DNA from 2 places in the Paenibacillus sp. KACC 21273 genome. Region 1 is predicted to be linked to the other one. Evidence: riboswitches for the same ligand, from Rfam matches in the RefSeq annotation. Region 1 holds a riboswitch; the other holds the start of a gene.
The links. A riboswitch is a leader RNA that binds a small molecule or an ion and turns the genes downstream of it on or off. The one in region 1 is predicted to bind S-adenosylmethionine.

Region 1 (7,931 bases):
TTGAGCAGAATTTTACCATGTACAACAGGGGTTCCTTGCAATAAGCCTTATTTTGAATGGTTTGGTTTTATCACGATTCCTTTTATGGCATTGATCGCGTTTATCTTGATCGCTTTGTTATTGTGGAGAGGTAGTCGCGCAGCAGATGCTATCGCTTATGAAGATGAAGAAACAGAATAAGTAATCATACCGTTGATTGATATCAGTACCATGTCTTCTTTTTAGCATTTATTGTTGAAAAGAAGACTTTTTTTATAATCCAACGATAGAAATATATGAACCTGACGTATGAACAGTAGGACTTGAAAAAAACGTCTATTTTGAATCAATTTTGATCTATTTGATGTAATGAGTACGTTTAACGGTTAACTATAGTAAGAGAATACTGTTCAATAACTAGATAAAAGTGGAGGAATGTCGAATGAGAGAAGGCAATTCAATATATGAAGTAGAGCCGTGGTCGATTCGAGAATCTTCGTTTGACCCTATCCACAATCGTAGAGGAGAAACTATTTTTACGGTTGCTAATGGATATTTGGGAATGCGTGGTCATTTTGAAGAAGGATTAGAAGGTGCAGGTATTAATGCACTGAATGGTACGTATTTGAATGGATTTTACGATTCAGCAGATATTACGTATGGAGAAGAAGCTTTTGGTTATGCCCGTAAGCGTCAGACGATGTTAAATGTAACGGACAGTAAAATTATTGAGTTATTTATTGATGGCGAACAATTTAATTTATTAAGCGGTCGTGTGATAGAATACGAACGTATTTTGGATATGCAACATGGGATTTTATCGCGTCATGTCGTATGGGAAAGTGGCACAGGTAAACAAGTGCAAGTCGATACACAGCGCTTAATTTCGTTTGATAATAAGCATGTAGCTATGGTTCGCTATACGGTGAAGCCTGTTAATTTTACAGGAGAAATTAAATTGATCTCTGCCTTAAATGGTAAAGTGACTAATGAAATATCAGCAGACGATCCACGAGCAGGGTCAGCTTTTGGAGGACAAGTATTACATACGGTTCAGTCGTATGAAGAAAATAAGTTTATGGCTCTAGAGCAACGTACGACCGAAACAGAATTTCATTTATTGTGTGGCGCAGAGCATACGTTAAATTATGACTATACGTTATCAACGATTCAAGAAGATGAGCGTATTGCGAAAGCATTTACTATGCAAGTGGACGAAGGACAATCGGTTACATTGGATAAATCTATTGTTTATTATTCTTCAAAAGATTATGAAGTAGATCACTTGCTAATTTTGGCTCAGTCTACGTTAAAAGAAGTCAAAGCAAATGGCTGGGATGCTTTAACGATAAAACAAAAAGAATATCTAGATGAATTCTGGGAAATTGCAGATGTGAATGTAGAAGGCGATGAACTGTTACAACAGGGATTACGATACAATGCGTATCAATTATTCCAATCGGTCGGTCGTGATGGCAAAACGAATATTAGTGCGAAAGGAATCACAGGCGAAGGGTATGAAGGACATTATTTCTGGGATACAGAGACATATATGTTGCCATTCTTCTTGTATACCAAGCCCGAGTTAGCCTTGCGTCTGTTAGAGTATCGTTATTACACACTGCCCAAAGCAAGAGAGCGTGCAGTAGAAATGGCAGCAGAAGGTGCTCTATTCCCATGGCGTACGATCAACGGAGAAGAAGCCTCTGCTTATTATCCAGGAGGAACGGCTCAATTTCATATCAATGCCGATGTAGCTCATGCGATTATTCAATACGTAGAAGCAACAGGCGATCAAGACTTTTTGCAGAGTAAAGGTCTGGAGATGTTAATCGAGATTTCAAGATTCTTCTTATCTGTAGGGAATTGGATTACAGGTAAAGGATTCTGTATTAATGGAGTGACTGGCCCTGATGAATATACAGCGATTGTAAACAACAATACGTATACTAATATTATGGTCAAAGATGCATTAGAATTTACTGTACATGAATTAACACAGTGGGAAGAATTAACTCCAGATTCTTATCTAGCGATGCACAGTGTTATGGGACTAACCGAAGAAGAAATTGCAGATTGGGCACGTGCTGCGGATGAAATCTATATTCATCGCCAAAATGGATTGATCGGTCAGGATGATTCGTTTCTGGATAAAGGCGTATGGGATTTTGACAATACGCCGGCTGAAAATTATCCATTACTGCTGCATTACCATCCATTGGTCATTTATCGTCAGCAAGTGATCAAGCAAGCGGATCTGATTCTGGCATTTTATTTGCTAGGTGAGAAATTTACCAAGCTAGAAAAAGTCAAAAACTATGCCTATTATGAGCCATTAACAACACATGATTCTTCGTTGTCAGCAGCGATTCATGCGATTATTGCAGCAGAGCTTGGTAATATGGATCATGCGTATAACTTCTTTATCGAATCGGCACGTATGGATCTGGATGATATTCATGGTAATGTCAAAGACGGTATCCATGCTGCATCAATGGCAGGTAGCTGGTTAACGATTATTGGTGGATTTGCAGGTATGCGTCAATATGACGGTCGATTACACTTTGAACCGAAATTACCGCCAAGCTGGACAGAGTACTCGTTCCGGGTACAATTTCAAGATCGCCTTGTCAATGTAAATGTAGAAGGCAACAAAACAACATACAGTCTTGTTCGCGGAGAACCGTTAACGATAGAACATTATGGACAAGAATATGTAGTTGCAATGACACAGCCACTTGAAGCAAACAATCGTGATCTGTGTGCAATAGTATTCGGCTTGGAAGGTGTAGTTATTCCGGTTATTGATGAAGAATCAGAAACGATTGAATCCGCAGAATTGTTGCCAGGTGTAGAAGATTTACTACAACATTTTGCCGATCATAATATCGCTGTTGTTTTGGCATCTCACCGTAGTGATGCAGAAGAAGTGGTAGAAAAATTGGGAGTACGACAATATTTCAACCGCATCATTACATCAGATGATGTAGAGTTCAGTAAGCCTGATCCTGAAATATTTATCAAAGCAGCTAACGCAGTCAATATTCATCCTTATCACACGATGGTTATTGAAGATTCTACCGAATCGATCCAATCTGCCCGTCAAATCGGGATGAAAACGATCGCTGTAAGTTCACTAACCCGAATCGATAGTGCACACTTTACAGTACCCGGCTTAGATGGACTAAACCTAGAAACCATGATCCGCTGGATGCAACTTCCTTGATTAAGCGCTTGGCACCATAAGCGCGACCAGTGAAATAAAAAAATGATTTTTGCATCAGCAAAATATCTTACATTAAGCGCTTGGCACCACAAGCGCGACCCGTAAAATAAGAAAGTGATTTTTGCTTAGCAAAATATCTTACCATCAGCGCTTGGCAGTATAAGCGCGACCAAGTGAAATCAAAAAAGCTGTCCTTGTTCATCAATTGACGATGAATAAGGGCAGCTTTAATCTTTTCAGATCCAATCTTTTTTGCGGAAAGTGAAAAACATAGTCAAACCTAGCGTAATCATAATCCCGATTACCAGTGGATAACCGAAACGCCAATGCAATTCAGGCATATCTTCAAAGTTCATTCCATAAATACCTGTAATTACAGTCAACGGCATAAATATCGTTGTGATCGCTGTAAATACACGCATGATTTCATTCGCACGATTAGAGATACTGGACTGATAAGCTTCTCGTAAGTTACCCATCAGATCGCGGAATGTATCAAACATCTCAGATACTTTTACCGCATTCTCGTACACGTCACTGAAATATTTTTGCAATTGATCATCGATCAAACGGAGGTCTTTTTTATTCAATGTATTGATGACTTCACGCTGAGGTCCCAATACACGTTTGAGCCACAAAATTTCGCCACGCAAACCGATAATTTCGTTCAAATGCGATTTTTTGGTATGCATCAATATATTTTCTTCCAGTAGTTCGATCTGATCTTCGATCCGGTCACCGACAGCGAAGTAATTATCAACGACAAGGTCAATTAACAAATACATGAATTTATCAGCGCGACTCACTTCTTCTTCCCATAAAATCGGTTTGAGAACACGCAATTCATTAATTTTCTGCTTGGTCACTGTAATAATATAATGCCGTCCTAGAAAAATATTCAAGGCGCGCAAAAAAATCTCTTCGTTATCAAAACGAATACTGTTGACTACAATAAAATAATGACTTTCATAAATTTCGATCTTAGGACGCTGTTCTTCCTCACTCAAACAATCTTCTACAGCCAGATCATGAAGCATAAAAAGTGGTTGTAATTCGATCAAATCTTCCAAATCTGCGTCGATCCAATAAAATCCTTCTTCAGGTGCTACCAGTGTGTCGGTAATATTTTCTACTGGAGTAAATGCTCCAGCATTGACGTGCCGAACTTTCATTGTGTTCTACTCCTTTATTATGAAATGAGCAGGGAAAGAAGCGGCAACCGCACACTTGTTTACAAAGCTTCGCTATAATTTATGAAAAACGGAGAAGATTTTTCAATAATGGCGCGTTACTCCAGTGCCCTATGGTTGTCGTTTGTTTCCTGCAATTTGTCCATCCGTCCTGCTGCCAACTGGGCCTCGGGTCGCCTTCCATTTTGAAATTCACCTCTTTGTGATTTAGATATTTATGAAAACTATGAAAAAACGTCAAATACTTGTTAAGTATACCGTGGTCGTGGAAGCCTTTCAAGCTTAAATAAGAAACCTCTTTTGAAATCAACCAATATAGTTACCAACAACTTATTTATCGGTTCAATCTAATACATTTTTCACAGCACTTGACGGCAGACCGTAGAATAGTATAAATTATGGTATAAGAAAAGTATCAAAACATGTTATTTTAAATTGAATAAGCAAATCTTATCAAGAGCAGGTGGAGGGACTAGCCCGATGAAACCCGGCAACCGGCGGTATAACCGCACGGTGCTAATTCTTGCAGAGATATAAGTTGATGTATCATTCTAGACTTAATATCTGCTGACAGATGAGAGAGGCGTCTATTATATACGCGAACATATCGCAAATGACCTTTCTCAAGTATCAGGAGAAAGGTCATTTTTGTATATACTTATAATGAACCTTTCTCCTGAAATGATAAGAAATACACACATCCAAGGAGTGAACGAACATGCCAATTAAGATTCCGGATAGCTTACCTGCCAAAGAAGTATTAACTGGAGAAAATATTTTCGTAATGGATGATAGCCAAGCATTTCAACAGGATATTCGTCCATTGCGAATTGCTATATTGAACTTGATGCCTACTAAAGAAACAACCGAAACGCAGTTACTACGCTTACTCGGAAATAGCCCGCTTCAAATTGATATCTATTTGCTACATGCACAATCCCATACTTCCAAAAATACATCGACTGAATATTTGAACTTATTTTATAAAACATTTGAAGAAGTCAAACATCTGCGCTTTGATGGTCTGGTTGTGACAGGCGCTCCTGTAGAAACAATGGACTTTGAAGATGTGAACTATTGGGAAGAGATTCAAGGGATTTTTGATTGGAGTAAAAAGAATGTCACTTCAACCATGCATATCTGTTGGGCTTCACAAGCAGGGCTTTACCATCATTTCGGTGTTCCCAAAGTCGATTTGCCTGAAAAGTGTTTTGGTGTATTCCCACATACATTAAATAAAGAAAATGTAAAATTGTTACGAGGATTTGATGAGTTGTACTTTGCGCCTCATTCCCGTCATACCGAAGTACGTCATGAAGATATTGCCAAGATTCCTGAACTGGAAATTTTATCAGAATCGGAAGAAGCAGGAGTATATCTAGCCGCTACCAAAGATGGCAGTCAGATTTTTGTAACAGGGCATTCTGAATATGATCCATTGTCACTGAAATGGGAATATGAACGTGATATCGCTAAAGGAATGGATGTCGCACCGCCCAAAAATTATTTTCCTAATAATGATCCATCGCGCACACCACCTTCTACATGGCGTGCTCATGCCAACTTATTATTTTCCAACTGGCTAAACTATTATGTATACCAAGAAACACCATATGATTTGGAAAGTGCCAAAGCTGAAGCAGGTAATTACTGTATCTAATTTGAGATCAACCCAATCGATTGTTATTTCAGAGGAGGAATTATAGTATGACGGATCATCATTCAAGCGAACGAACTCTTAACATTGAAAGCAAATTGGCACAGATCGGTTCGATTAATGAACCGGTAACAGGGGCAGTTAATTTTCCGATTTATCAATCAACTGCCTTCCGTCATCCCGCTCTTGGTAAAAGTACAGGCTTTGATTATATTCGTACAACCAATCCAACTCGCGCTGTACTAGAACAAGCGGCGGCAGCATTAGAATCAGCAGATGCAGGATTTGCCTGTAGTTCCGGTATGGCTGCTTTACAGACCATTTTTGCGCTTTTCGGTCAGGGAGATCATCTGATCGTATCGCTTGATCTGTATGGTGGCACATACCGTCTGTTGGAGCGTATTTTATCCAAATTTGGAGTAACTGCTTCTTATGTAGATACCAATGATCTAGAAGCGTTAGAAAAAATAGTTCAACCAAATACCAAAGCTGTATTTATCGAGACGCCAACTAATCCGTTAATGATGGTTACCGATATCAAAGCTGTAGCTACTTGGGCAAAAAGCCATCAGTTGCTGACGATTGTTGATAATACGCTGTTGACTCCTTTTTTCCAGCGTCCGATCGAACTGGGAGCAGATATTGTGATTCACAGTGCTACCAAATATCTAGGTGGACATAATGATGTGTTAGCAGGATTGATTATGACCAAAGGGGAAGAATTATCCGCTGAAATGGCTTTTCTGCACAATTCTATCGGAGCCGTATTGTCCCCAACCGATTCGTATCAATTAATGCGTGGAATGAAAACATTGGCATTGCGGATGGAGCGTCATGAATATAATGCTACAGCAATGGCGAAGCATTTAGTAGATCATCCGCAGATTGCAGAAGTGTTCTATCCTGCACTACCGGATCATCCGGGATATGATGTCCAAAATCGCCAATCTAGCGGAAATACAGGTATCTTTTCGTTTAAAGTGAAAGATGCGCGTTATATTGAACCGATTTTGCGTAGTATTCAATTGATTGCTTTTGCTGAAAGTCTAGGTGGCGTTGAATCGTTAATGACGTACCCAACGGTACAGACACATGCAGATATTCCAACTGAAATTCGTGAAGCGATTGGTGTGGATGATCGTCTATTGCGCTTTTCTGTAGGGATTGAGCATATTGATGATCTGATCGCTGATCTTGATCAAGCGCTGGAAGTAGCACGCCTTGAAGTAGAAGGAGCGTGATCGATAATGACTTATTCTTCAGATCGTCAAGCTTCACGCAAAATAGATACCAAACTGATTCACTTTGGTGCTGAAATCGACAAAACAACAGGTGCATCCAGTGTGCCGATCTATCAAGCGTCTACTTTTCATCAAGAAGATATCTCGAATCCACCACTTCATGATTATAGTCGTTCAGGCAATCCAACCCGTCAAGCGTTAGAAGATTATATTGCTTTGTTAGAAGGCGGAGCTTCAGGATATGCTTTTGCTTCAGGAATGGCGGCGATTTCTACTGCCTTTCTGATTCTATCCGCAGGTGATCATGTGATCGTGACTGAAGATGTGTACGGTGGTACATATCGTTTTCTGACTACTGTATTGAATCGAATGAATATCGAGATTAGCTTTGTAGATATGACCGATCTGGATCAAGTGAAAAATGCGCTTCGTTCCAATACAAGAGCTGTCTATATGGAGACACCATCGAATCCAACGCTCAAAATTACAGATATCGGCGCAGTGACCGCTTGGGCGAAAGAACATCATCTACTTACTATGGTAGATAATACGTTTATGACTCCTTATTATCAGCGTCCGATCGAAATGGGCGTCGATATTGTGTTGCACAGTGCGACCAAATTTCTAGGTGGACATAG
Region 2 (7,931 bases), 2.5 Mb from region 1:
TTTATCGGTTGTTGTATGGTAGGAATAGCGATATTATTGGTATATCCTGTTATGCTTGTTCTGCTAAGAGTCGTTCGAGCGAATGAACTGGATTCTTATCCAAAAGTATTGCGTAAAGTTTTCCGTCCATTGATGCGTCTACAAAAGAATTAGGAGGAATAGCATAATGCAATTGATTAATAGTAAAGAAGATTTCACTACCGTTACTCACTCTTCGCAATTAACTGTCGCTGTGTTCAAAGCAGATTGGTGTGGAGATTGCCGATATATTGATCCATTTATGCCTGAAGTAGAAAGTCAGTATGCAGATCGTCTAACGCTTGTAGAGGTAGATGTAGAAGCAACAGGCGATGTGAGTCAAGAACAGAACATCTTGGGTATCCCTAGCTTTGTAGCTTATGCGAACGGCAAAGAATTAGTACGTTTCGTCAACAAAGCGCGCAAATCTCGCGAAGAAATCGAGCAGTTTTTGGATCGCGCTGTTGCTGTCTATGAGACATTAGCTACATCAACAGCGGAATAAAAAGAATGTATAAATAAATGCTTACTAACCACCTTTTTTATAAAGGGTGGTTTTTTTACTATGTGAAATATCATTTGTTTGTCGACACGGTTCTGCCATAATACAAGGATTGATCATTTTTTGTCACAATCCAGTGGTTCCGTCTATTTTGCAATCAGGTATACTAAAGTAGAACATAAACATTGTGTAACTATCATATAAAATAGCGGGTGATTCTCTAAATGGCAAGAAAGTTCAGAATAACAACTACACATCTAAAATGGTTGAGCTTTGTCACCTGTGTTGTTATGTTTTTAGCAACCATGGGAGGACTTGTAGTAACCAAATCAGGTTCAGGACTCGGTTGCGGAAATGAATGGCCGTTATGTCATGGCCAATTTGTACCTGCGTATACGATTTCTTCATTGATTGAGTATTCGCATCGAGCTATTAGTGCTCTGGCAGGCTTAACAGCATTATTTTCTTTTATCGGATTTATCTTTTTTAATAAGCATCGTGAGCTTAAAGTATATGCATCGTTAACATTGCTATTTGTTTTGGTACAAGCCGTTATGGGTGCATTAGCAGTTGTATTTTCACAATCTGCTCCAATCATGGCACTACATTTCGGATTTGCAATGATCGCTTTTGCTAGTTCGTCGATGATGGCGCTTGGTGCAAGGCGGATGGATCAGCAAAAAGGTGATTTGCCAATTCCAGATGAACCACCGGTGAGTAAAGGAATGCGTAATCTAACATGGTTCGCAACTATCTACACATACATGGTGGTATATACAGGAGCCTTTGTCACACATACCGATTCTAGAGGTGGGTGTTCTGGCGTATTACTATGTAATGGTTCTATCTTACCTGAATTATCCGGTGGGGTAGCGGTAGCATTTTTCCATCGCGTAGCCGCTTATAGTCTGTTAATCGTTATTGCAGTGCTAGCACATTATGCCTACCGTCGTCATCCGTATAATCCAGGTATTCGTAAGCTTGGAGTGACTGCGATCGTATTTATCATCATGCAGATTCTAAGTGGTATGTTGAATATTGTAACAATGAAAATACCAGAGTGGTATTTCTTCTCCAGTATGTTGCATACGTTGTTGATTCAGATTTTGTTCGGTGTGTTATGTTATATGAGTGTGCGTGTATGGCAATTAAGTCGTGGTACACGTGGCAAATTAGGGCAAAATGTATAACCGTATGATCTATTTAGACAGCAATAAAAAGTGAATATACATCCAATAGATTACGTCAGATGAACAATTGATGAAAAATTTCTAATTTCCTTAGGAAATATTCATTTTTGCTTTGACAAAGAGTGTGAAGTTCACTATACTGAGAAAAGATTTTCATTTTCATTCGAATTTTTCATATTTTCTTATCGAGAGTGGTGGAGGGACTGGCCCGATGAAACCCGGCAACCGATTTTGGAATAGCTATTACGTAGTTTTCCAAAATGTCATGGTGCTAATTCCTTCAAAATGGCGTGTGCAATTGGTACATGGCGATTTTGGCAGATGAGAAGGAAGTATCTCTAATAATAGAGAACCCTTTTCTGCGAAAGGGTTCTTTTTTTGTATAAAGAAGAGAGAAGTGAATACCGACATATATGATAGCGAGAATATATCCGACTTATTCGATGGTTTATATATGATTAATGTAATATGAATGCAGGAATGAAGAAGTACAAGGAAGGAGCACCTATCTGTGATTGAATTAAAAAGTATTACTAAAACGTATGGTAAAGGGAAAAATCTAAGCCCTGCGTTAAGCGGTATAGATTTGAAAATAGACAAAGGCGAGATTTTCGGCGTTATCGGTCACTCCGGTGCAGGTAAAAGTACATTGATTCGATGTATTAATTTACTAGAACGTCCAACCTCTGGTGAAGTCTGGATCGATGGTGTGGAAATGACCAAGCTGAACAAAGCGCGCTTACAAGCAAGACGACGCAAAATAGGTATGATTTTTCAACACTTCAATCTATTATCTTCAGCGACAGTATATGAGAATATCGCTTTTCCTTTGCGCTTAGTCAAAACACCGGAACGCAACATCAAAGAAAAAGTGAAAGAATTGCTCGCTCTAGTTGGACTGGAACAACATGCCAATAAATATCCTGCTCAATTATCAGGTGGACAAAAGCAGCGTGTCGGTATTGCTCGGTCACTAGCTAGCGACCCTGATGTATTGCTTTGTGATGAAGCGACATCTGCTCTTGATCCTCAGACTACAAATTCGATTTTAAAATTGCTGGTCGATATCAATGAGCGCTTTAATTTAACAATCATCTTAATCACTCATGAAATGCATGTCATTCAGAGCATTTGTGATAAAGTAGCTGTTATTCATCGGGGCGGTATTGTAGAACAAGGGCCTGTAACAAATGTCTTTTTGAAGCCACAGCATGAAGTGACACGTGATTTTATTTTAAATGAGTCTAATAATGCTGAATTACTAATTACTTCGTGGACAGCACCAAATGTTCCTAATTCATTGACTGTCAAAGTGTCTTTCTTGGGAGATAAAACGTATGAATCGATCCTTTCGCAAACGGTACGTCAAACTGGAGTCGATTTTGCTATTTTGCAAGGAACGATTTCAACGTTAAAAAATGTACCTTATGGACAGTTGATTGTTCGCTTTGAAGGAACAGAAGGAGACATTAAGCGTACACTCGATGGATTGACCGCTGAAGGTCTCGATGTGGAGGTGATCAACTGATGGGTGAATTGGATTTCTCACAAATTGATTGGAATGAATTTGGTACAGCGACCTTAGATACACTCAAAATGGTAGGCGCTTCTGGATTATTTACATTAATTCTAGGATTGCCATTAGGCATTTTGTTATTTATTACAGGGCGTTCTACTGTAGCATGGGTGCGTTATTTCTATGCAGTCATCGCGTTTATCGTTAATATTTTGCGTTCGGTTCCATTTATTATACTGATTGTGGCGATCTTACCATTAACGCAAATTCTAGTAGGAACAACGATTGGTGTACTTGGAACGATCCCACCATTAGTTATTGCTGCCGCACCGTTTTTTGCTAGATTGGTCGAAACTGCACTTCGTGAAGTCGATCGTGGTGTGATTGAAGCAGCGAATGCGATGGGAGCTTCGTTGTGGCAGATTATAACGCGCGTACTTGTACGTGAAGCAATGCCAGGGCTATTAGCAGGGTTAACCGTTACTGTTGTTGCGCTAGTCTCTAATACAGCGATGGCAGGGATGATTGGTGCAGGAGGACTTGGAACACTTGCAATCAACTATGGTTATTATCGCTATGATACAGCGATTATGCTAGTGGCTGTAGTCATTATGGTTATTATTGTTCAAATTCTACAAATGCTTGGTGATCGTCTAGTGGTTCATTTTTCTAGAAGATAATCGGTAATACAAAAGAGATTGAACACAGAGTAGTTATTCTGCTGAATATTTATATGATAATAGATAATCACGAATATTCAGCATTTGTATCATATACGTATACCAATCCAAAACCAATAAAGGGGTAAAGAAGATGAAAAAATGGACTTTGATTTTGCTAAGTATTATGTTGGTTGCTATCGTATCTGCTTGCGGTAACAAAGCAGCAGACAACACAGCAGCAACAGGAACAACAGAAGGCGGAGCAGAAACCGTAACGTTGAAAGTAGGCGCAACAGCTGTACCTCACGCTGAAATCTTAAAACATATTCAACCTGCACTTGCTAAAGAAGGCGTAAATTTACAAGTTGTCGAATTTACAGATTATATTCAACCTAACGTTCAATTGAACGGCAAACAGTTAGATGCAAACTACTTCCAAACATTGCCTTACCTTGAAGAGCAAAACAAATCTCGTGGTATGACTTTAAAAGCTGTACAACCTGTACACATCGAGCCTTTCGGTGCATATTCTACAAAATATAAATCAATCGATGAGTTACCAGACGGTGCAAATATTGCGATTCCAAACGAAGTATCTAACGGAGCACGCGCTTTGATTTTGCTTGCTAACAATGGATTGATTGAATTGAAAGACAAAACAAATATTACTTCTTCTGTAAAAGATATTACAGCTAATCCTAAAAACTTTAAATTTACACCGATGGATGCAGCTTTTATCACTAGACAATTGGGTCAAGTAGATATGGGTATGATCAACATGAACTATGTATTAGAAGCTAAAATCGATCCTAAATCGGCATTGTTGACTGAAACAAGTAGCGCACCATATGCTAACTATTTAGTTACTCGTGAAGACAACCAAAATGATGCAGCTATCGAAAAATTGAAAAAAGCTTTAACATCTGATGATGTTAAAAAATTCATTGAAGATACGTACAATGGTGCTGTAATCCCAGCATTTTAATTAAAATATACAAATAAAAATAAGGTTATAGCTAAAGTTATGATTTGTGATCAAATACAAATGATAACGGGCTATAACCTTATTTTTTTATCTAGTATTTCGCTGATCGATGGATCGATCGTTACATCCTAATCATTTACAACACTTGCTTGTACTTTTAATTTTCCTGTAGATCCATCGGTAGTTACCGCAAAGATATTCCACAGCCCCCACGAAGCTTGTCTATATACATCATATAAAGGTAAATTCCATTGTTGTTGCTGACCAGGTGCTAAGCTAGATTTCATAAGATTTCTGGTATCATCAGGAAAGTTAATTTCGTAATCGATTGTTTGCTTGCCTGTATTTTTTAAGATCAATTTTATATCTACATGATTTTGATATGTAAAAGGAATATTAGCTTGACCTCCAGAGAGTATAAATGTCTGTTGTGGTAACCCTTTAACTTTTGAAGTAAAACGGGTCTGTTGATAGGTTACTAGGTTGTCTATCTGTGTGTGCGTTAGAGTAGAACGATTCACAGAATGGTGTAACACATGATGGCTAGTTGCGGTATCTGCAAATACAGAACTAGAAGTAGCTAACGATATAGATAAAACTAAAGGTACATATAATAACTTTTTGAGGCTTTTCATTATTAAAGTTTCCTTTCTGTTTAGCTAGACCATGTAATGATTATAACGTGTTATGTAAGCTCCTTTTTTGATATACACCGATGTTATTTGGCTTTATGATGCCATTAAAATAGGAGGATAAATGATCAAACATTATATAAAATATGCAAACTATTTACTGATGAACCAATGGAGTAAAATTCGCCTGAGTTACATCTACAAGATCCTGTGGAGCGAGTTCTACTTGCATCCCAATTTTGCCTGCGCTGACAATCATCGTTTCTAAGATCATAGCTTCTTCATCAATAAAAGTAGGATACAATTTCTTCATTCCGATAGGAGAACAGCCCCCTCGAATATAACCTGTCCATTTCTGCAATTCATTCACAGGTAGCATATCCAATTTTTTTTCACCTGCTGCTTTAGCTGCTTTTTTTAGATCTAATTCTGCTCCTACTGGAATCACAAAAATAAACAAGTTATGTTTGTTTTGCGTGACCAATGTTTTAAATACCATTTCAGGTGGTTTATTAATTTTGGCGGCAACTGCATTACCATGAATTTTGCCGTCTTTATTATCGTATTCAATAATCTCGTATGCAATATTTTCTTTGTCTAAAATACGCATTGCATTTGTTTTGCTAGTACTCATTGAATGTACCTCCTTATCCAAAAAAAGCGTAATACATCTATTATAAACTATCTTTTCGTCATTCGTAGTCCTATATACGGTGTTGTTTGGTGATCCTTTTGACATCTATAGGTTAAGGTCTGTACACTAGATAAGAATAAGTATCATCCAAAAGCTACAATACAAACGTATTATATGATAGAAGCGCAATATAGTAGAAGATATGCGATAGCATTGTCTAGAGGAGGAACTTTTTTGGATCGGAAAATTGCCCTGATTACAGGCAGTGCCAAAGGATTAGGAAAAATGACGGCGCTTACGCTAGCGAGTCAAGGCTGTGATATTGCTTTAAATTATATGAATAGTCATGAAGAGGCTGTGCATCTACAATCTCGCATTGAAAATATGGGCGTACGCTGTATTGCTGTACAAGCAGATATCTCTATCGAAGAAGACATAGACCAGCTTGTAGACGAAGTAGAACAACAATTAGGCGGTATTGATATTCTTGTCAATAATGCAGGCCCTTTTATCCGGGAACGCCGTTTATTCGCTGATTATGAGCGGACAGAGATTATGTCGTTAATGCAAGGCAATCTTATTGGAGCGATGTTATTAGATCATCGTGTATTACCTCATATGCGTCAGCAGAAATGGGGACGGATTATTCATTTTGGGTTTGGACATGCTGCTGAATCCAGATCATGGCCTCAGCGTGCTGTCTATGCCGCCGCCAAAGTAGGATTAGTTTCTTTTACCAAAACGTTAGCTGTAGAAGAAGCTGAAAATGCGATTACGATTAATATGATCTGTCCCGGAGATATTCGTGGAGATAACAAAGAAAAGCGGATCGCCGATGTACTTCATCTAAGCGATGATGAAACACCAAGAGGTCGTCCTGGAAGTGGAGAAGATATTGCACGTGTGATCTCGTATCTATGCCATTCGGATTCTGATTTCATTACAGGCAATATTATGGATATTTCCGGTGGACTTGATCCGATTCGCCCTTATATCAAAGGGTAAACAGTTGTAATATTAGCCAAAAACAACCAAAAAAGCGTCCTGTTCCCCGAAGGAAACAAGACGCTTTTTGTTATGCCACGAAGGCAATCTATGATTACCTCTGTATAGAAAAGTCTGAATTAGAATACTTGGACAACCTCTTCCACACCTTCAACTTCTTCGAAAAGGGCGCGTTCGATACCCGCTTTAAGCGTGATTGTTGAACTTGGGCAACTACCACAAGCTCCCATCAACTTAAGCTTAACGATACCATCCTCAACGTCTACCAATTCAACGTCGCCGCCATCGCGTTGCAAGAATGGACGCAATTTGTCCAGAACTTCCAATACTTCATCGTACATTTCTACTTGTACACTTTCACTCATATTGTTCAACTCCTTTCGTAACTATATTATAGTATAAATACACCAAAATTTCAGCATTTACGCAATGATTTTTATACTCATTTCAAATTTCTTTATGAAAATGACAATATAAGCGTATATTTAGACACATTTTATAGTATGATGTTCAAGGTAACAACGATTGGAGGAATACAACCATGAGACCGATTATTGAGTTTTGCCAGAGCAATATGCATACAGGTACAGATCAGGTAATGAGGAAATTAGAAGCAGAACCTGACTATGATATTATAGAATACGGCTGTTTAGGTAACTGTGGCCAATGTTATGCCATGCCATATGCTCTAGTAAACGGAGAAATTGTCGCATCAGAAGATGCTGACACATTATATACATTAATTTTGGAAAAGATTAATGAAGCTGATGCTTGGGCTGATCTCGAT

Region 2: linked by a shared signal. The riboswitch ahead of PQ460_RS04945 (methionine ABC transporter ATP-binding protein) and the one ahead of metA (homoserine O-acetyltransferase MetA) in region 1 are both predicted to bind S-adenosylmethionine.

What each region holds. Positions count from the first base shown of each region.
Region 1 is NZ_CP117876.1:3,870,639-3,878,569, reverse strand. It holds gene PQ460_RS17000 (disulfide oxidoreductase) at 1-180, shown strand, start outside; gene PQ460_RS16995 (HAD-IA family hydrolase) at 422-3,205, shown strand; gene corA (magnesium/cobalt transporter CorA) at 3,442-4,377, opposite strand; SAM riboswitch class I at 4,843-4,976, shown strand; gene metA (homoserine O-acetyltransferase MetA) at 5,114-6,055, shown strand; gene PQ460_RS16980 (aminotransferase class I/II-fold pyridoxal phosphate-dependent enzyme) at 6,103-7,293, shown strand; gene PQ460_RS16975 (trans-sulfuration enzyme family protein) at 7,300-7,931, shown strand, end outside.
Region 2 is NZ_CP117876.1:1,059,538-1,067,468, forward strand. It holds gene PQ460_RS04930 (putative polysaccharide biosynthesis protein) at 1-153, shown strand, start outside; gene PQ460_RS04935 (thioredoxin family protein) at 167-523, shown strand; gene PQ460_RS04940 (COX15/CtaA family protein) at 745-1,710, shown strand; SAM riboswitch class I at 1,890-2,038, shown strand; gene PQ460_RS04945 (methionine ABC transporter ATP-binding protein) at 2,222-3,238, shown strand; gene PQ460_RS04950 (methionine ABC transporter permease) at 3,238-3,906, shown strand; gene PQ460_RS04955 (MetQ/NlpA family ABC transporter substrate-binding protein) at 4,040-4,873, shown strand; gene PQ460_RS04960 (hypothetical protein) at 5,002-5,508, opposite strand; gene ybaK (Cys-tRNA(Pro) deacylase) at 5,663-6,139, opposite strand; gene PQ460_RS04970 (SDR family oxidoreductase) at 6,374-7,144, shown strand; gene PQ460_RS04975 (NifU family protein) at 7,264-7,509, opposite strand; gene PQ460_RS04980 (YuzB family protein) at 7,686-7,931, shown strand, end outside.